One region of the Plantactinospora sp. CA-294935 genome, then DNA from elsewhere that is predicted to be linked to it. Evidence: predicted binding sites of a transcription regulator. Region 1 holds the regulator's gene; the other holds the start of a gene.
The links. Region 1 encodes HspR, which represses chaperone genes until heat shock. Its sites were predicted from a motif close to TTGAGTNNNNNNNACTCAA; they were not measured.
Positions count from the first base shown of each region.

Region 2: lon (endopeptidase La) is a predicted target of HspR. The motif match lies at 6,308-6,326, and genes of this name have one in related genera.

Region 1 covers NZ_JBNJMU010000001.1:2,165,745-2,175,690, forward strand. Annotated here, with positions in the region: gene ACQEVC_RS09760 (ABC transporter) at 1-590, opposite strand, end outside; gene dnaK (molecular chaperone DnaK) at 894-2,774, shown strand; gene grpE (nucleotide exchange factor GrpE) at 2,925-3,899, shown strand; gene dnaJ (molecular chaperone DnaJ) at 4,040-5,227, shown strand; gene ACQEVC_RS09780 (heat shock protein transcriptional repressor HspR) at 5,312-5,704, shown strand; gene ACQEVC_RS09785 (DUF4360 domain-containing protein) at 6,209-6,754, shown strand; gene ACQEVC_RS09790 (DUF4360 domain-containing protein) at 7,005-7,649, shown strand; gene ACQEVC_RS09795 (DUF4360 domain-containing protein) at 7,837-8,475, shown strand; gene ACQEVC_RS09800 (hypothetical protein) at 8,851-9,282, opposite strand; gene ACQEVC_RS09805 (cation:proton antiporter) at 9,483-9,946, opposite strand, start outside.
Region 2 covers NZ_JBNJMU010000001.1:2,311,193-2,321,138, forward strand. Annotated here, with positions in the region: gene ACQEVC_RS10435 (hypothetical protein) at 1-40, shown strand, start outside; gene ACQEVC_RS10440 (hypothetical protein) at 158-439, opposite strand; gene ACQEVC_RS10445 (fibronectin type III domain-containing protein) at 496-1,500, shown strand; gene ACQEVC_RS10450 (LuxR C-terminal-related transcriptional regulator) at 1,835-2,866, shown strand; gene ACQEVC_RS10455 (hypothetical protein) at 2,863-3,924, shown strand; gene ACQEVC_RS10460 (response regulator transcription factor) at 4,075-5,106, shown strand; gene ACQEVC_RS10465 (hypothetical protein) at 5,156-6,229, shown strand; gene lon (endopeptidase La) at 6,347-8,689, shown strand; gene ACQEVC_RS10475 (glycosyltransferase family 39 protein) at 8,785-9,946, opposite strand, start outside.

The sequences.
Region 1 (9,946 bases):
GGCTGGTCGCCGGGGGTGGTGGTCCGGGTCAGCCCGGGCAGCAGTTCGCCCTGCCGGAACCAGGCCGCGTCGAGCGGGCTGCAGACCAGCACCGGCGAGCGGGTGGTCGGCCGGAGCACGCCGACACTGCTGACCCGGGCCTGGACCAGGCTGTTGACCAGGGTTGACTTGCCGGCGCCGGTCGAACCGCCGACGACCACCAGCAGCGGCGCGTCGAGCCGGGCGAGTCGGGGTAGCAGGTAGTCGGCGAGCTGCGCCCGCAGCGCCGAGCCGAGCCGGCGGGCCTCGTCCGCTCCCGGCAGGGCCAGTGGATAGGCGGTGACGTCGATCGCGGTCCGCAGCCGGGTGAGCGCCCAGCGCAGGTCAGCGGCGGCGTCGCCGCCCGGGGGCCGACCCTCCGCGGCGGCGGGGACGGTCTCGGGCGGCGTGGGGACGGTCGGGGGCACCCGGTCCACCGGGCCGGCCGGGTCGCCGGCCGGTGGGTCCCGGAGGGTGGTATCGGCCTGCTCGCGATCCGCGTCGGCGATGGGGTTTTCCGGGCCGACCAGGGGCGTGCCGAGGCCGGTGGCCGGTTCGCCGTGGGTCGTCACGGGGTAAAGACTGCCCGATCCCTGCAACACAGACAACAGGCACCGTTGCTCGCGGATCAACGCACTGCCCGCCGCCGGTTTCCTGGCCGGCTCTCCGGATCCCCACGACCACTGTCGATGCCCTGCCGTGTCGAGGCATTCGCGGTGGTGGAAGCCCTGGCACGGGTTGCGTCGATGTGACTCAAGTCCGACTTTGCGCGTACGGCGGATCGTGGCACTATTGAGCCCGGTCCACTCAACTTGCGGTGGGTGCGCTGCGGGCGGTGCCCGTCACCTGCCTTGTAACGAAGCGAGGAAGCGAAGATGGCACGTGCGGTCGGAATCGACCTCGGCACGACGAATTCCTGCGTCAGCGTTCTCGAAGGCGGTGAGCCCACCGTCATCGCGAACGCCGAGGGCTCGCGGACGACTCCTTCGATCGTCGCGTTCGCCCGCAACGGCGAGGTGCTCGTCGGTGAGGTCGCCAAGCGTCAGGCGGTGACCAACCCGGACCGGACCATCCGGTCGGTCAAGCGGGAGATGGGCACCAACTGGTCCGTCGACATCGACGGTAAGAAGTACACCTCACAGGAGATCTCCGCCCGGACGCTGATGAAGCTCAAGCGGGACGCCGAGGCGTACCTGGGTGAGCGGATCACCGACGCCGTGATCACCGTTCCGGCGTACTTCAGCGACGCCCAGCGGACCGCCACCAAGGAGGCCGGGGAGATCGCCGGCTTCAACGTGCTGCGGATCGTGAACGAGCCGACCGCGGCGGCGCTGGCGTACGGGCTGGACAAGGGCTCCAAGGAGCAGACCGTCCTGGTCTTCGACCTCGGCGGCGGCACCTTCGACGTGTCGCTGCTGGAGCTGGCCGAGGGGGTCATCGAGGTCAAGTCGACCAGCGGTGACAACCACCTCGGTGGCGACGACTGGGACGAGCGGATCATCGACCACCTGGTGAAGACCTTCCGGGGCCAGCACGGGGTCGACCTGTCCCAGGACAAGATGGCGATGCAGCGGCTGCGCGAGGCGGCCGAGAAGGCCAAGATCGAGCTTTCCGCCGCCACCACCACCAGCATCAACCTGCCGTACATCACCGCCGGCCCGGCGGGTGGCGACGGTGCCCCGTCGGCGCCGCTGCACCTCGACGTGACGCTGACCCGGGCGGAGTTCCAGCGGATGACGCAGGACCTGCTCGACCGCTGCAAGGGCCCGTTCGACCAGGCCATCAAGGACGCCGGGGTCAAGGTCTCCGACGTCGACCACGTGATCCTGGTCGGCGGCTCGACCCGGATGCCGGCCGTCTCCGAGCTGGTCAAGCAGCTCACCGGCCGGGAGCCCAACAAGGGCGTCAACCCGGACGAGGTCGTCGCGGTCGGTGCCGCGCTCCAGGCCGGTGTGCTCAAGGGCGAGGTGAAGGACGTCCTGCTGCTCGACGTGACCCCGCTGTCGCTGGGCATCGAGACCAAGGGCGGCATCTTCACCAAGCTGATCGAGCGCAACACGACCATCCCGACCAAGCGCTCCGAGGTCTTCACCACGGCCGACGACAACCAGCCGTCGGTGCTGATCCAGGTCTTCCAGGGCGAGCGGGACATCGCGGCGTACAACAAGAAGCTCGGCACCTTCGAGCTGACCGGCCTGCCGCCGGCGCCGCGCGGTGTGCCGCAGATCGAGGTCACCTTCGACATCGACGCGAACGGCATCGTGCACGTCAACGCGAAGGACCTCGGCACCGGCAAGGAGCAGTCGATGACGATCACCGGCGGCTCGGCGCTGCCGAAGGACGACATCGAGCGGATGATGCGGGACGCCCAGGACCACGCCGACGAGGACAAGCGGCGCCGGGACGAGGCGGAGACCCGCAACCAGGCCGAGCAGCTCCAGTGGCAGACCGAGAAGTTCCTCGCCGAGAGCGGGGACAAGCTGCCGGCCGAGCCGCGCGACAAGATCAACGAGGCGCTCGGTGACCTGCGCTCCGCGCTCGGCGGGACCGACCTGGAGAACGTCAAGTCGGCCCACGAGAAGCTGCTCAAGGTCTCCCAGGAGGCCGGCTCGCTGCTCTACGCGCAGCAGCAGGCCGAGCAGCCGGGGCAGCCGGGTGCCGCCGACGCGGGCCCGGAGGCCGGGCCGACCGGTGCCAAGGGCGGCGCCGACGACGTGGTGGACGCGGAGATCGTCGACGAGGACGACAAGAAGTGAACCTTTTTCGACCTGAATCGCGCGGCGCTCACGCACCGCATCCGACCCTGCGGTCCGTCGGACCGCGAGGGAAGGTTGAAAAAGGTTCAGTGACGACGCGTTCTCCGCGTACCCGGGCTGGCCGTAAGCACAACGGATCGAGGTAGCTGAATGACGGACAAGCCACGAGCCGCCGAGCCGGAGTCCACCGGATCGGCGCCGGGTGGCTCCGCGCCCGCCGGCCCTGCCTCGGGCACGGACGGCGAGGGCGTCGTCATCCGGAACAACCGGAAGATCAACCCGACCGGCGACCAGCCGGGCTCGGGCGGTACGACCGACGGGACCACCCTGGCGGCGAAGGATCCGAACCCGGATCCGGAGCCGCCGGGTGACACCGAGCCGGTGGTGGCCGCCGGAGAGGTGGACGACACCGCGTCGACAGGTGCCGCGGCCTCGGTCGACGACGCGAAGTCGGCCGAGGGCGGGCCGGAGGTGACGGACGACGCGACCACCGGTCCGGGCGACGCGACCGTCGACGACTCCGGTGCGGCGACCACCGACCCGGCCACCCCGGTGGTCGACGACACCGAACTCGCCGAGGTGCTGGCGGCGGAGCGACCGTCCGGCACGGACGGACCGGTGGTGGACGCCCCGGCCACGCCGGTCATCGAGACCACCGCCGACGTCGACGGGCGGGGCCCGCTCGGCGCCGAACTCGCCGCGCTGCGGGCCGAGCTGGACGAGCGGACCAGGGACCTCCAGCGGGTGACCGCGGAGTTCGCCAACTACCGCAAGCGGATGGACCGGGAGCGGGCCAGGGACGCGGACCGGGCCACCCGGGTCGTACTGGCCGCGCTGCTGCCCGTACTCGACGACCTGGATCGGGCCCGCGAGCACGGCGACCTGGTCGGGCCGTTCGGCACGGTGGCGGAGCAGTTGAACACCGCCCTGGCCAAGTTCGGGCTGACCCCGTTCGGCGAGAAGGGCGACCCGTTCGACCCGAACCAGCACGAGGCGGTCGCGCACCAGACCTCGGCCGAGGTCACCGAGCCGACCTGTGTCGAGGTGTTGCGCCGCGGCTACCAGGTCAACGATTCGCTGCTGCGGCCCGCGCTGGTCGCGGTGGCCGATCCGGAGCCGGAGTGAACGCTCCGGCGGTGGAGGAAACCGGGTCGAAGCGAGGTTGAGCCGGTGCGTCGCGGTCGAGGTGCCACCCGTACGCCGTCCGTCGGACGGGGTGCGGGCGGCACCTCGACCGCGCCACAGGGGAAGGAGGTGGACGACCGATGAGTTCCAAAGACTGGCTGGAGAAGGACTTCTACGCCGTACTGGGGGTGGCCAGGTCCGCCTCTCCTGACGAGATCAAGAAGGCCTACCGCAAGCTGGCCAGGGAATCGCACCCGGACCACAACCCGGGTGACGCCCAGGCCGAGGAGCGGTTCAAGGCCGTCTCCGAGGCGTACGACGTGCTCGCCGACGCGCGCAAGCGCAAGGAGTACGACGAGATGCGCTCGCTCTTCGGGTCGGGCGCGTTCCGCCGCAACGCCCGGTCGGGCGGGCCCGGCGGATATCCGTTCGACGTCTCGGACCTCTTCGGCGGGGTTGGCCAGCCGGGCGGTGCGGCCGGCGGGGACCGTCGGTTCGGTGGGGCGGGCTTCTCCGACCTGTTCAGCTCGATCTTCTCCGGCGGGGGGCCCACCCGGACCCGTGGCCCGGCCCGTGGTCGCGACGTGGAGGCCGAGGTGATGCTCGACTTCGACGACGCCGTACGCGGGGTGACGGTGCCGTTGACGCTGCGCGCTCCCGGTGTCTGCGACACCTGCCACGGTGACGGAGCCAAGCCGGGCACGCTGCCCCGGACCTGCCCGCAGTGCCGGGGCGCCGGAGTCGTCACCCGCGACCAGGGCTCGTTCAGCTTCTCCGAGCCGTGCCGGGAGTGCCAGGGCGTCGGCACGATCGTGGACGAGAAGTGCCCGGAGTGCCGGGGCACCGGCGGGGTGACCAAGTCCCGCACGCTCAACGTGCGGTTTCCGGCCGGGGTCGCGGACGGCCAGCGGATCCGGCTCGCCGGCCGGGGTGAGCCCGGTGACCGGGGCGGCCCGCCCGGCGACCTGTACGTCCTGGTCAAGGTCCGCGAGGACGACCTCTTCGGGCGCAGCGGCGACGACCTGACCCTGACCGTGCCGATCACCATCGCGGAGGCGGTACTCGGAACGGACCTGCGGGTGCCCACGCTGGACTCGGCGGTGACCCTGCGGGTGCCGCCGGGCACCCCGAGCGGCCGTACGCTGCGGGCCCGGGGCAGGGGTGTGCTGAGGCGGGACGGCCAGGCCGGTGATCTGCTGGTGACCGTGGAGATCGTGGTCCCCGAGCAGCTCTCCCCGGAGGCCAGGAAGGCGCTGGAGGAGTTCGCCGCGCAGACTCCGGCGGCGGCACGGGAACATCTCGACGCCCGGGTGCGTCGTTTCAACTGAGCTGTTGGCAACGCGGAGGTGATCAAGGTGGCCGAGGAGTACGTCGTCGTCTCGATCGAGCAGGCGTCCGACGCCAAGGTTCTGATGATCTCGGTCGCGGCCCGGATGGCCGGCATGCACCCGCAGACCCTGCGCCAGTACGACCGGATGGGGCTGGTGCAGCCCGGTCGCGCCCCGGGCGGCGGTCGCCGGTACAGCGCCCGGGACGTCGCGCTCCTCCGCGAGGTGCAACGGCTCAGTCAGGACGACGGTGTCAACCTGGCCGGCATCAAGCGGATCATCGTGCTGGAGCAGATGGTCGACGAACTCCAGCAGCGGATCGCCGGCCTACAGGCCGAGCTGGAGGCCGCCTATCGCCGGGTGGCCGAGCTGGAGGCGCTCGGCGGGCTGCCCCGCCGGGACCTGGTGCCGACCAGCCGGCCCTCGACCGCGCTGGTGGTCTGGCGCCCCCGCCGCACCACGGACCCGTCGGCCTGACCTCTCCGGCTGCTCCGAAACCACTACGCCGGGTGTTTCGGGAACATTACGCCCGATTCTCGGAATCCGTTAGCCAGAAGGCTCGGAAACCATTACCCCGGGGAGCCCGGGAGGCTTCACCGTACATAGCGGTGGCGTCGGAGTCCGTTGTACCGCCGGTCTCCGGCATCTTTCTCCGTACGCCCCCGGCGAAGGTCATGAAGCGTCTTGTCCATCCGGCCTGGTCCGGGTAAGGGGTGGCGGGCCGCCGAGTCGTGTCTTGATGCCGCGCTATGACGCGGCTCTGCGGATGCTTGTGACCCGAGCGAAGGAATTGATCAACAGTTTCCGGAATGTGCACGGTTACAAGATTGTTTAATTGACGGCTATCAATGTTCTGACTATGGTGGGCTGCGGGCGCGACCGCATCGCGACGACCGGAAGGGAACTACCATGTCCAACGTGATGGCTGTCGGCGGCGTACTCGCGGCATTGTTTGCCTCGACGGTAGCTACCGAGCCTTTGGTGACTCCTGCCGAGAGGGTCACCATCAGCGTGGAGACCGTCAATGGATCGGGCTGCCCGGCGGGGACGGCCGAGGTGAGCACCGCAGCCGACAACACGGCCTTCACGGTGAGCTACAGCGACTACTTCGTGCTGGCCGGTGCCGGGGCGAAGCCGACCGAGTTCAGGAAGAACTGCCAGCTCAATCTGCGGGTCAACATCCCACAGGGGCTCACCTTCGCGGTGGCCCAGGTGGACCTGCAGGGCTTCGCGTACCTCCAGCGGGGAGCCAGCGGTTCGCAGCACTCGCACTACTACTGGATGGGCAGTTCGTCGACCGCGCAGACCAGCCACGAGTTCACCGGGCCGTACAGCGGTGGCTGGCGTACCTCCGACCGGGCCGCTGCCCTGGTCTACGCACCCTGCGGTGAGGCGCGCAACCTCAACGTCAACACCGAACTGCGGGTCGACGGCGGCGGCGCGGACAACGGCACGAGCTTCATGACGATGGACTCGAGCCGGGGCAGTGTGCGCAGTGTCTACCACCTTAGCTGGAAAGAGTGCTGACCACGCCGTCGTAAACGCGTCCCCCGACGGCGGTCTGTCGGGTTAGCGCGAATCAGGGCCCCCGGGCCGGCCGATGGAATTGTGAATGTCCATCGAGCCTGGCCCGGGGGCCCTGTGTATTCGGTTGCGGGTCGCAGTACCACCCTTTCGGCTATTACGCATTCAACTTTAAGACATTGACGGGGTTCAATAAATAGAGTTAAGGTGTGCCTGCGCGCGCGACATTATCGCCACGATCGGGAGGGAACCCATGATCAGTGTGCTGGCCATTGGCAGTCTCGTTGCCTCGATGCTCGGCGGGATTGTCATCCCGACGGATCCGCCCGTGGAGCCTCCGGACGAGCAGATTGTCATCGAGGTTATTACCATCAATGGTTCGGGTTGCCCGGCCGGGACCGCGGCCGTCGCGGTCGCCCCCGACAACACCGCCTTCACGGTGACCTACAGCGACTATCTCGCCCAGGTCGGCGTGGGGGCGCGGCCGACCGACGCCCGGAAGAACTGCCAGTTGGCCTTGCAGGTGCACGTCCCGGAGGGCTTCACCTACGCCATTCTCCAGGCCGACTACCGCGGCTACGCCTACCTGGCGAACGGTGCGACCGCGGTGTCAAGGGCGAACTACTACTTCCAGGGCTCCTCGCCGACGACGTACAAGAACCACAACTTCAGCGGCCCGCTGGACGACAGTTGGCAGACGACCGACACCTCCGAGCTCACTTCGGTGAGCTACGCGCCCTGCGGCGAGATGCGCTTCCTCAACATCAACACCGAGCTGCGGGTGAACGTCGGGACGTCCAACCCGGCGACCACCACCAGCTTCATGGCGATGGACTCGACCGATGGTGGCATCAACACCATCTACCACTTCGCATGGAAGAAGTGCGAAGAGTCCTGACGTGAAGCCTCCGGGTTGGGATGCGGGAATCTGCTCCGGCATCCCGGCCCTGGGGACGGGGCCCGCCCGGTCGGCGTTGTCCGGGCCGTGCGGGCACCGGCGAAGAGGGCCATCCGATCGATGGATGACGTTTGATACATCGCGCGGGCAACGGCTCGCGCGACGGTGACCGAAGGGAGCCCCGGAAATGTTGCACACATTAGTCATCGGCAGCCTGGCGGCGTCGTTAATGGGTCTGCCGGTACTCGCCGATCCCGTACCGACCACGAATCCGCCGGCAGAGCGCATCACGATCGAGATCGTGACGGTCAACGGGTCGGGTTGCCGGCTCGGCACGGCGGCGGTCGCCACGGCGCCGGACAACACCGCCTTCACGGTGACCTACAGCGACTATCTCGCCCAGGCCGGCGCGGGTACCGCGCCGACCGACTTTCGGAAGAACTGCCAACTGGTCCTCAAGGTGAACGTCCCGGGTGGCTTCACGTACGCGATCGGGCAGGCCGACTACCGCGGCTTCGCCCATCTCGAACGCGGTGCCAGCGGCATGCAGCGGGCGAGCTACTACATCCAGGGGACGTCGCCGACGGCGGCCGAGTCGCACTCCTTCGCCGGCCCGGTCAGTGACAGCTGGCAGACGACCGACGTCACGGACGTGGCCTCGCTGGTCTACGCCCCCTGTGGCGAGGTACGGCTGTTCAACATCAACACGGAGCTGCGGGTGAGTCGGGGTACGTCGGACCCGAAGACGACCAGCTTCATGATGATGGATTCCACCGACGGCGGCGTCAGCACGACGTACCACTTCAACTGGATGCGGTGCGAGTAGACCTCGCCGGGACCGGGTCCCGGCGTGCCCGAGCCAGGGCGACATCCACGCGCACCGGTACGGCAGCCGCCGTCCGGCGTCGCGACGGTTCAAGCGAAGAACTCGGCTGGCGCTCGTCGAGAGGTGCTTCGAGCGCCAGCTCTTCCTGCCGGACCTCCGGGGCGGTGACCCGGAAGGGTCCGTCTCCCGTCCCGCTGCCCGTTTTCCGGCACACGGGACCGGTGAGATCAGTAACCTGACCCGTGGTGCGGCTCCCGCAGATCGTGGTCCTCCGGTACGCAGGTCAGGTCCCGTGCTCCGCACCGGCACCAGAGGTGGCCGGTGGTCCGGGGTCCACGGGGGGTCCCGGCCCACCGCTCGTCCGGTCGACCCGGGTCAGCTCAGCCGGCGGGACTGCCGGACCAGGCCGCCCTCGCACCAGTCGCGGTAGTCGAACAGCTCCGGCCTGGCCTGGAGCATCCGGGTGTTGTGCGCCCAGATGACCATCGGCTCGTCGCCGAGCCGCTCGGCCTGCTCGACCAGCTTCCGCAACCGCCGCTTCGGATGGGCCTGGAACTTGGTCCGGATGCCGTCCGCGGCATAGATGTAGAGGCAGTGCAGCGCGAACCGGCGGGCCGGACACGACCGGTCCATCGCCAGCTCGAACAGCGTGCCGATCAGCCGGTCGCCGGAGACCAGCAGGTCCCAGTCCTTCGGCATCGTATGCAGCGGGACCGAGTCCGGCTCGTAGGCCCAGGCACGAAGCTCGGTGGGGGACGGGTCTACCGGGTTGGCAAAGCCCCGGAACGCAGAGTCCTGCACGCTCAACGGGCCGCCTTTCCGCTCGCACGGCTGCCGGGCACCCCGGCCCCCGCAAGACCTGTGGCTACTGCGGCGACACGGTAACGCGCTGTTGCCAACCTGCGAAAGGGCCGCCACGTGCTATTTCATCAACCCGTTACGCGTTGGTGGAACCGGCCGAACGGTGATCCCGATATGTGGAGCGCGGCACCCCGCCGCGCCCCAGCTCACTCCGCCGCCGGAGCCGGTGTCGGCGCGGCGGCGGACCGACGCAGCCACCGCTTGAACCAGCCGAAGTCGGGCAGCCGGGCCAACATCGGACCGGTGATCACCGTGATCAACACGTACGCGGTCGCCAGCGGACCGAGTTGCGGATTGACCACGCTGGTGGTGACGGCCAGCCCGGCGATGACGATGGAGAACTCGCCGCGCGGCGACAGCGCCAGTCCGGTCCGCCAGCGGCCCGGGCGCCCGATGCCGACCCGTTTCGCCGCCAGGTAACCGGTCAGCACCTTGGTGGCCATGGTGACCACGGCCAGCGCGAGCGCCGGCAGCAGCACCGGCGGGATGGCCCGGGGGTCGGTGTTCAGGCCGAAGAAGACGAAGAAGACGGCGGCGAAGAGATCGCGCAGCGGCGAGAGCAACTCCGTCGCGTTGTGTGCCACCGGACCGGAGAGCGCGATGCCGACCA
Region 2 (9,946 bases), 150 kb from region 1:
CGCGACGATAGCCACCCGCCGCGACCTCACCACCGACTGACTGCCGACCGACTGCCCTCGATGTGGCTACCCGGCGGGCGTCGGGGCGGCTGCCCGGGTGACCCGAAATGTTTGGCAAGTCACCGCCGGCCTGGCGTCGAACTGGACACCAGAGGCGTTATCCGAAGCCGTTCACGCCTCTGGTGTCCAGGTGAGCAGGGCGGGTGGTCGGGGTGACGAGAAGGATGCCGTGCCAGGGGTCGACGATGTCGGCGCGCGGCACCGGCAGGCGTACGCCGCAGGCTTCGACCAGTGCGCGCGGGGCGGCCCGGGTCCGGTGCTCGACGGCAGTCGGCGGGTCGCGGTGCGGGACAGCCTTTCTCGGTCCGGAGAACTGACGGGACCAGACCCGTCGACTACTGGCCGGGTGGGGGATCCCGGACGCTGATCCATCGTTCACGATGAATATCCCGACGTCCGGCGCCCCGGCGTCGGTAGTCGAGAGCGAGGATTCCCGTGCGAAGTCGTCCGTCCCGACCGGCCCGATGCTGGGCCCGTACCCTGATCCTGCCCTTCCTCGTCGTCGCCCTGGTCGTGACCGGCGGCACCGCCTACGCGGCGGCGGAGGACACCGAGCCGCCGAGCGCCCCCGGTCCGATCACCGTCGCCGGCACCACCGCCAACTCCGTCAAGCTCACCTGGGCAGCCTCGACCGACGACGTCGGGGTGGTCGAGTACCACGTCTCGCAGATCTTCACCGACATCGCGATGCTGCACCGGACTCCCACCAACAGCATCGTGATCAGCGGAATGCTGCCGTCCCGGACGTACACCTTCGGGGTCTGGGCGCTGGACGCGGCGGGCAACCGTTCGGCGGCGCCGCCGTCGCTGCGCTTCACCATGCCGCCGGGGGACGGCCAGCCGCCGACCCCACCCGTCGCACTGACCGTGGGGGCGGTCGGGGAGACCACCGTCGACCTGAGATGGGGGCCCTCCACCGACAACGTGCTGCTCGCCCAGTACGAGGTGCTGTCGTTCACCCTGACCGGGAACACCGTGGTCGGACGGGTCTACCTGATGCCACCCGCCTATCCCCGCACCAGTACGACGATCTCGGGGCTGACGCCCCGCACGACGTACCGGTTGGCGGTGCGGGCGGTGGACGAGGCCGGCAACCCCTCGGCGCTGTCCAACACGGTGACCGTGACCACCGGGCCGGCGCCCACCTGCACGGCCTACCACTACCGCCGGGGCCCGGAGACCTGGATCTCGGTCCGGAACACGGCTCCGACCACGGTCGACGGGTGGACGCTGTCCTGGGGGCTGCCGGACTCGCAGCGGATCGCCGCGATCTGGAACGCGTCCCTGGTCAGCCACACCGGCGGCATCGTCACCGCCCGGAACCTTGGCTGGAACGCGGTGATCGCGCCGGGCGTCGCGGTGACCATCGGGTACCTCGGCGGCGGGGCCTTCCTGCCGAGCGGTATCGCGCTGAACGGCCAGCCCTGCCAGGTCGGATAGCGACTCGTGTGCCAGGCCGGATAGCGACTCTGCCAGGCCGGATATCGACGCGTGTGCCGAGCCGGACGGCGGCACCCCGGGTAGCCGGCGACCGGCCGTCGGTCCGGTACGGGTGGAGGGCGCGCCGGAGCGTGCGCGCCCTCCACGACCACCGCGCCGGCGGGCCCGCCGTCCGTCTCCGGGCCGGTTCCCCGGATCCGGCTGCCGCGTGTCCTGTGGTGTCGACCGGCGTTTACCAAGGTAATCGCACCCGTGCCGGTGCTGTCGATTGACAGGACTGCCGATATGAGAAGGAGCGTCCGACCGCATGTGCCAAGGGTCGGGGCGCTGACCGGTGGGCCAACTGCCACCGTACGCCGCCGAGATCGCCGCTCAGGTCGAGCGGGTGGCGTCGTCGTCGGCCGGCGTCGACGAACAGGTGGCTGAACTCTTCACGGTGCTGCGTCGGCTGGTCCCGTACGAGGCGGGAGCGCTCCAGGTGCTGGATCCGGAGCGCTACGGGCTCGAAACGGTGTGCGCCGTCGGCTACGACGAAGCGATCATGGAGCACCTGCACAGTCCCCAGCACTACCAGGACGTGGAACAGCTCGGATCCGGCCCTGACCGCGGCCCGGTCCTGGTTCGGGACGCCCTGGTGACGGCGCCCGAAATCTGCTCTTGGACCGAGTACTTCGCGCCGGCCGGCTTCCAGGACGGCATCGGCGTCGCGTTGTTCAGCCAGGACGGTCGGCAGGTGGGTGCGCTGGGACTGCACACGGAGGCCACCGACCATCCGACCGACGAGGCCCGCGACTTCCTCGGCCTGCTGGCACCGTTGATCGCCGAGGCGGTCGACCCGGTGCGGTCCGTCGCCGCGCTGTCGACGGTCGTCACCGCCGCGGTCGCGGGGGTGGTGCTGACCCGTGGCGGTGACGTGCTTCCGCTGCCGGGACTGCCGGACCACCCGCAGCTCCGGCCCGGCTCGGCGGTGCTCACCGCCGCGGCGGAGAGTCTGGCCGAGGAGGAGCCGCACGCCGCGTTCCTCTGCCACGGCGACCCGGAGACGGGGGATCGCGGGTTCGCCCGGATCACCGTGCTGGCGTGCCCGTCGCACGTGCCGGCGTACCTGCGTGCCGTGGTGCTGCTCTCGCCCCCCGGTGAGCTGCGCGGGTTGACCCGGCGGGAGCTGGAGATCCTCGGTCTGCTCATCGACGGCTGGTCCAACCGGCGGATAGCGAACACCCTGGTGATCGCCCCGCGCACGGTCGCCGCACACGTCGAACACATCCTGGCCAAGCTGGCGGCCCCCTCCCGGACCCTGGCAGCCGTACGCGCGTTCCGGCAGGGCCTGTACCTGCCACGGTCACTGACTCGGAGCAGAAGATGACGCGTTCCCCCTCAGGGGCCGACCTCCTCCACCAGGCGGCGGTCGTCGCCGCGAGTCCGGTCGGCGCCGACCGTCCGGGGCAGTGGCTCGGCCTGCTGCGCCGGGTGGTCCCGTACGACGCGGCCTGGATCTCCCTCTTCGACGAGCGGGACCAGTTGTTCTCCGAGGTCGTCAGCACCGGGTACGACGACCGGATCCGGAACTACTTCGGCACCCGGGAGGTGGTGCGGCAGGCCGAGCAGGCGGGGTTGACCGAGTCGCCCGTCCCGCAGCGCGGCCGGGACCTTCCGGTGCCGGCGACCGAGTATCCGGTCTGGAGCGACTACTACCTTCCGGCCGGGTTCCGGGAGGGGCTGGCGGTCGGCCTCTTCACCCGGGACCGCCGGCACGTCGGCATGCTCGTGCTCAGTACCGAGGACGCGGACCATCCCACCGACGTGGAGCGGGACCTGGTCGGCGTACTGGCACCGCGGATCGCCACCACCCTCGACCCGTTGCGGTCGCTGTCGGTACTGGCCAGGGTCGTCCACCAGGCCGTCGCCGGGGTGGTGCTGACCCACGCGGGCGACACGCTGCCGCTCTGCGGCCTGCCCGGGCATCCGCTGCTGGCGGTGGGTTCGACCCTGCTCAGGGTGGTCGGCGAGCACGAGCCCGATGGTGGCGGCTCGATCTCGTTCCTCTGGCCCGCCCGGCCGCCCCGGCGGCCGTCGTCCCGAGCTGGTGGCTCCGGGCTCGCGCGGGACGGATTGTTCCGGGTCACGGTGCTGGGCTGCACGACCGCGCCGGTGCCGCTGGTCGGGGTGGTGATGCTCGCTCCGCTGCCGAGAGGGAGGTGCCCGCTGGACCGTCGCGAACTCGTGGTCCTGGGGCTGCTTTTGGCGGGCTGGACGGACGAGCGCATCGCGGTCGGCCTCGACCTCCCGCTCGCGGCGGTCGCCGAGACGGTGGAGCGGAGCCTCGCCGTTCTCCAGGCCCCGGACCGGCACGTCGCCCTGCTCCGGGCGGCCCGCCGGGGTTGGTTCATCCCACACCTGCCGGGGACGGCGCCACCGGGTTGAGCACCGTTCGTGTCCGGTGCCGTTTCCGGGGGCGGCGCTCGCCGTTCTCTTAGGTAACCGCGTCGGCGCGGACGGTGGATTGACAGGACTGCCGATACGGCGAGGAGTGGATCATCATGCGGGCGACGGCTCGGGGTACCGGTACGGGGGATGGTTGACCTGCCACCCGGTGCTGCCGAGGTCGCGGCCGACATGGAGCGGATCGCGGCGCTACCGGGAGATGTGCGGGACCGGGTGCCGGAACTGTTGAAGGTGCTGCACCGGCTGGTGCCGAGCGGCGGCTCTATGGTGCACGTGCTCAACCCCGAGCTTCGGGAGTTCGAGGGGATGGGCGAGTCCGGCTACACGGAGGCGGCTCTCGCCTTCATGCGCGGTTCGGACCACTACCGGGAGATGGAGTTGCTCGGCATGGACCGGGACCGCCCGCCGATGTGCGTACGCGACGCGCCCGTGCCGCCGGGCGAGTTGCAGTCCTGGGCGGAATTCCTGGAGCCGGCGGGCTACCGGGAGGGGGTCGGCCTCACCCTGTTCAGTCGGGACGGGCGCCACCTCGGGTTGATCACGCTGCACACCGACGACCCGGCGCAGCCGACCGACGAGGTCCGGGACTTCCTCGGGCTGCTCACCCCGATGATGGCCGAGGCCGTCGACCCGATGCGGTCGATCGTGACGCTCTCCAGGATCGTCGCCGACGCGGAGTGCGGCGTGGTGCTGACCCGGGCCGGCAATGTGCTGCCGCTGCCCGGGTTGCCGGACCACCCGCTGCTCCGGGTCGGGTCGCCGGTGTTGGAGGTGGCGGCGGCGGGGCTGCGCGAGGGGCACGTGCACAACTCCTTCCTGTGCCCGTACCCGGCGGCGGACGATCCCGGCGGCCACGTCCAGGTGACCGTGCTGCCCTGCCCGACGTCGGCACCGGCACACCTGCTGGCGGTGGTGCTCACCTCTCCCGCCGGGGACCTGCGCGGCCTGACCAGGCGGGAGTTGGAGATCCTCGGCCTGCTTGTCGACGGCTGGTCCAACCAGCGGATGGCGAGCGAGTTGGTGATCACCCAACGGACCGTCGCCGCACACATAGAACACATCCTGGACAAGATGGATGCTCCGACCCGTACCCTGGCCGCCGTCCGCGCGCTGCGCCTGGGCCTGTACGTCCCCAAGCCCCTCGCCCGGACCCGACGCTGACCCCGTCCCGCGCCGTGGTACCGGCCCGCCCGCCGACGAAGGTTCCCTGATGACCGCTCCGCCACCGCCCCCGTCGAACGTCATCCACGATCTGGCCGAGATCGCCGGGACCCCGGGTCGCGACGGTCAGGCGGCCGAGTTGCTCGCCCGGATCAGCCGGGTGGTGCCGGCCCAGGCCGCCTGGCTCGCCCTGCTCGACGACCGGCACCGCCGGTACACCGAACTGGCGAGCTTCGGTTACGACACCCGGATTCGGGACTACTTCGGCACTCCCGCGCTGCTGGAGCAGGTTGAACTGGTCGGGCTGGCCAGCTCGCCCGCGCCGCAGCGGGGCCGGGACTCGCCGGTCCCGCTGGCCGAGTTGCCGGTCTGGGGCGACTACTACCTACCGGCGGGATTCCGGGAGGGGATCGCGGTCGGGCTGTTCACCCCGGAGCGCCGGCACATCGGGATGCTCGTCATGTGCACGGACGACCCCGACCGTCCGACCGACGCCGAGCGGGACCTGGTCGCGGCGTTGGCTCCCCAGGTCGCCGCCGCGGTGGACCCGGTACGGACGCTGGCGGTGCTGGCCCAGGTCGTCCGGAACGCCCAGGCGGGAGCGGTGCTGACCCGCACCGGCGCGGTACGCCCACTGCCCGGCCTGCCCGGGCACCGGTTGCTCGCCCCGGATTCGGCGCTGCCCGGCGTGGCCCTGCACCAGGCCAACCACTGTGGCGGCTCCGCCTCGTTCCTCTGGCCGGTCTGCGTCGTGCGCCTCACGTGCCGTTCGGGGTCTCCGGCGGGGGAGGGGCACGACGACCGTTCGGGTCTGCTCCAGGTCACCGTGCTGGGCTGTCCGACCGCCCCGCCGTCCGCGGTCGGGGTGCTGGTGCTGTCCCCGTTGCCCGGCGGCCGGTCGGTGCTGACCCGCCGCGAGCTGGTGGTGGTCGGTCTGCTGCTGGAGGGTTGGTCCGACCGGCGCATCGCCGTCGGCCTGGACCTGCCGGTCGGCGCCGTCACCGAGACCGTCGCGCGGGTCGTGGTCGGGCTCGACGCCCCGGACCGGCACGCCGCGCTGCTCCGGGCAGCCCGGCGCGGCTGGTTCATCCCGCCCTGCGCCGGCCGTCCCCCGCTGGGCTGAGCGTCCGGTCCGGTCGGGTACTTCGGGTCGTCGTAGTGGCCTGGATCACAAGCCGGAACATGGAGCACCGTTTGTTACTTGAGTCGTACAAGCTCAACTAACGATGGCAGGTGTGTGATGGCAACTCTTCCGGTTCTTCCTCTGACCGACGCTGTCCTGCTGCCCGGCATGGTCATCCCGGTGACCCTGGACGCGACCACCCAGGCAGCGGTGGACGCCGCCCGGGCCACGGGCGACAAGAAGCTTCTGGCCGTGCCCCGGGTCGACGGGGAGTACGGCTCCATCGGCGTCATCGCCACGATCGAAAAGGTCGGCCGGCTGCCCAGCGGCGAACCCGCCGCCGTGGTACGCGGGCTGTCCCGGGCCCGGATCGGCTCCGGCGTGCCCGGCCCCGGCGCGGCCCTCTGGGTCGAGACCGTCGAGGTCACCGAGCCGGCACCGGCCGGTCGGGCCAAGGAACTCGCCCGGGAGTACCGGGCACTGGTGACGGCACTGCTGCAACAGCGCGGCGCCTGGCAGGTCATCGACGCGGTCGAGCGGATGACCGACCTGACCGAGCTGGCCGACTCGGCCGGCTACGCGCCGTGGCTCACCCTGGAACAGAAGATCGAACTGTTGGCCGCGCCGGACGTGACCGCCCGGCTCGAACTGCTGGTCGGCTGGGTGAAGGCGTACCTGGCCGAGCAGGAGGTAACCGAGCGGATCAACACCGACGTGCGGGAGGGGCTGGAGAAGTCCCAGCGGGAGTTCCTGCTCCGCCAGCAGCTCGCCGCGATCCGTAAGGAACTGGGCGAGGACGAGCCGGACGGCTCCGCCGACTACCGCTCCCGGGTCGAGTCCGCCGACCTGCCCGACAAGGTACGCGAGGCGGCACTGCGCGAGGTCGGCAAGCTGGAGCGGGCCAGCGACGCCTCTCCGGAGGCGGGCTGGATCCGTACCTGGCTGGACACGGTGCTGGAGATGCCGTGGAGCACGCGTACCGAGGACAACACCGACCTGGTGCAGGCCCGGCAGGTGCTGGACGCCGACCACGCCGGCCTGGCCGACGTGAAGGACCGGATCCTGGAGTACCTGGCGGTGCGCAACCGGCGCGCGGCCCGCAACCTCCAGGTCGTCGGCGGCCGTGGCTCGGGCGCGGTGCTGGCCCTGGGCGGCCCGCCCGGAGTCGGCAAGACCAGCCTCGGCGAGTCGGTCGCCCGGGCGCTGGGCCGGAAGTTCGTCCGGGTCTCCCTCGGCGGCATCCGGGACGAGGCCGAGATCCGTGGCCACCGCCGGACGTACGTCGGCGCGCTGCCCGGCCGGATCGTCCGGGCGCTGCGCGAGGCGGGCTCGATGAACCCGGTCGTGCTGCTCGACGAGGTCGACAAGATCTCGGCGGGGTACGCCGGTGACCCGGCCGCCGCCCTGCTGGAGGTGCTGGACCCGGCGCAGAACCACACCTTCCGGGACCACTACCTGGAGGTCGACCTCGACCTGTCGGACGTGCTCTTCCTGGCCACCGCCAACGTGGTGGAGGCGATCCCCGGCCCACTGCTGGACCGGATGGAGCTGGTGACACTGGACGGCTACACCGAGGAGGAGAAGGTCGCGATCGCCCGGGACCACCTGCTGCCCCGGCAGATCGAGCGGGCCGGACTGACCGCTGACGAGGTGAGCGTCTCCGACGAGGCGCTGGGCCGGATCGCCGCCGAGCACACCCGCGAGGCGGGAGTACGCCAGCTCGAACGCGCGCTGGCGAAGATCCTGCGCAAGGTCGCGGTCGCGCTGGCCTCGACCGAGGGTCCGGTACGCATCGACTCCGACAACCTGGCCAGCTACCTGGGCCGGCCGAAGTTCACGCCGGAGTCGGCGGAGCGGACGGCGGTGCCCGGAGTGGCGACCGGGCTGGCGGTGACCGGTGCCGGCGGTGACGTGCTGTTCATCGAGGCGACCAGCATGGAGGGCGAGCCGGGGCTGACCCTGACCGGGCAGCTCGGCGACGTGATGAAGGAGTCGGCGCAGATCGCGCTCTCCTACCTCCGGTCGAACGGCCGGGCGTTGGGGCTGGACCCGAACGCGCTGGCCGGGCGGCGGATCCACCTGCACGTTCCGGCGGGTGCGGTGCCCAAGGACGGGCCGAGCGCCGGCATCACCATGGTCACCGCGCTGGCCTCGCTGGCCAGCGGCCGGCCGGTACGCCCGGAGTTCGGCATGACCGGCGAGGTCACCCTCTCCGGCCGGGTACTGCCGATCGGTGGGGTGAAGCAGAAGCTGCTCGCCGCGCACCGGGCGGGGCTGACCGAGGTGATCATCCCGGCCAGGAACGAGCCGGACCTGGACGACCTGCCCACCGAGGTGCGGGAGGCACTGACCGTGCACACCCTGGCCGACGTGGCGGACGTACTGGCGCTGGCCCTGCGGCCGGCGGACGACCCGGGGCTGCTCGACACCGCCGACGGCCCGGCGCTGGCCGCCGCCTGACCTGACCCGACCCGACCGATGACGGGCCGCCCGCGATGCGCGGGCGGCCCGTCGCCGTCTCGCCCCAGGCTTCAGGCTGCCGGCGGCGCCGGGCTTCAGGTTGCTGGCGGTGGCGCCGGGTAGAGGTGGTAGCCGGCCACGGTCTCCGGGATGCTGCCGGGCATCCGCCGGGCCAGTTCGGCGTCCAGCGGTGAGCCGACCGGAGCCAGTACGGCCTGCGCCTGCGGGCGCCAGTAGCCGGGGTACCGGTTGAGTCCCCGGTCGAGCCGGTCGTCGACGACGCCGCAGGTGGTCCGCTCCGCACTCAGGTACGTGATCCAGTTGCAGGTCCAGTACCCGCCGTGCACGTACGTCAGCCGGCGCTCGCGCAGCGCCGCGAGTACGGCCGCCTTGGTCTCGCGGTCCGTCCGGTATTCGCCGACAGCGCCGGTCAGGCTCACCGTGGCGGCCAGCATGGTGGCCGTGAGCGCGGCGATCGGCAGCGCCGCCGGCACCGCCCAACGGCCGCTGGCCCTGGCCAGCCGGTAGAGCGGCCAGAGCGCCACCGGCAGCGAGACCGACAGCACCGACAGGTAGCGGGCACTTTCCACCGGTGTGTCGGCGGCGGCCGGGCTGCGTACGTAGCTGAGCACGCTGAGCAGGCCGGCGGCGGCCAGTACCAGCCAGATCGCCGCCCGGGCGCGGCCGGCGGGGTCCGGGGCCCCGGGGGTACGGAGCCGGCGTACCGCCATGACCAGCGCGACGGTCAGCAGCACCAGGACGACCGGCCCCCACCAGAGCGACCAGCCGGCGCAGGAACCTGGTTCGCACAGGCCCATGCCCAGCGGAAGGCCCAGCCAGGCGCCGCCGACGATCCGGTCCCACAGCCCGGCGTCGGTGCCGGCCCCGCCCAGCCGGAGGAAGACCGCGAGCGAGTTCTCGCCCCACCCGGCCTGCACGTTCCCGACGACCAGCGGCAGCACCCCGACCAGCAGCCCCGCCCCGACCAGCCCGGCGGTACGCCGGGTCAGCACCCGGGCGGAGCCGAGCACCACCAGCGCGCCGAGCAGGTACGGCGCCGGCAGCCAGTGGTTCCAGACGATCAGTCCGAACAGGGCGCCCCAGCCGGCGAAGGCGTACCAGCGGGTCTGGGCGCGGATGACCAGCAGGTAGGTGAGGAGCAGCAGGCCGGCCACCATCGGGGCGGTCTCCGGATAGCCGCCACCGGCGATCAACTGGTTCTTCACGATCCGGTCGGAGCCCAGCGCCAGCAGCCCG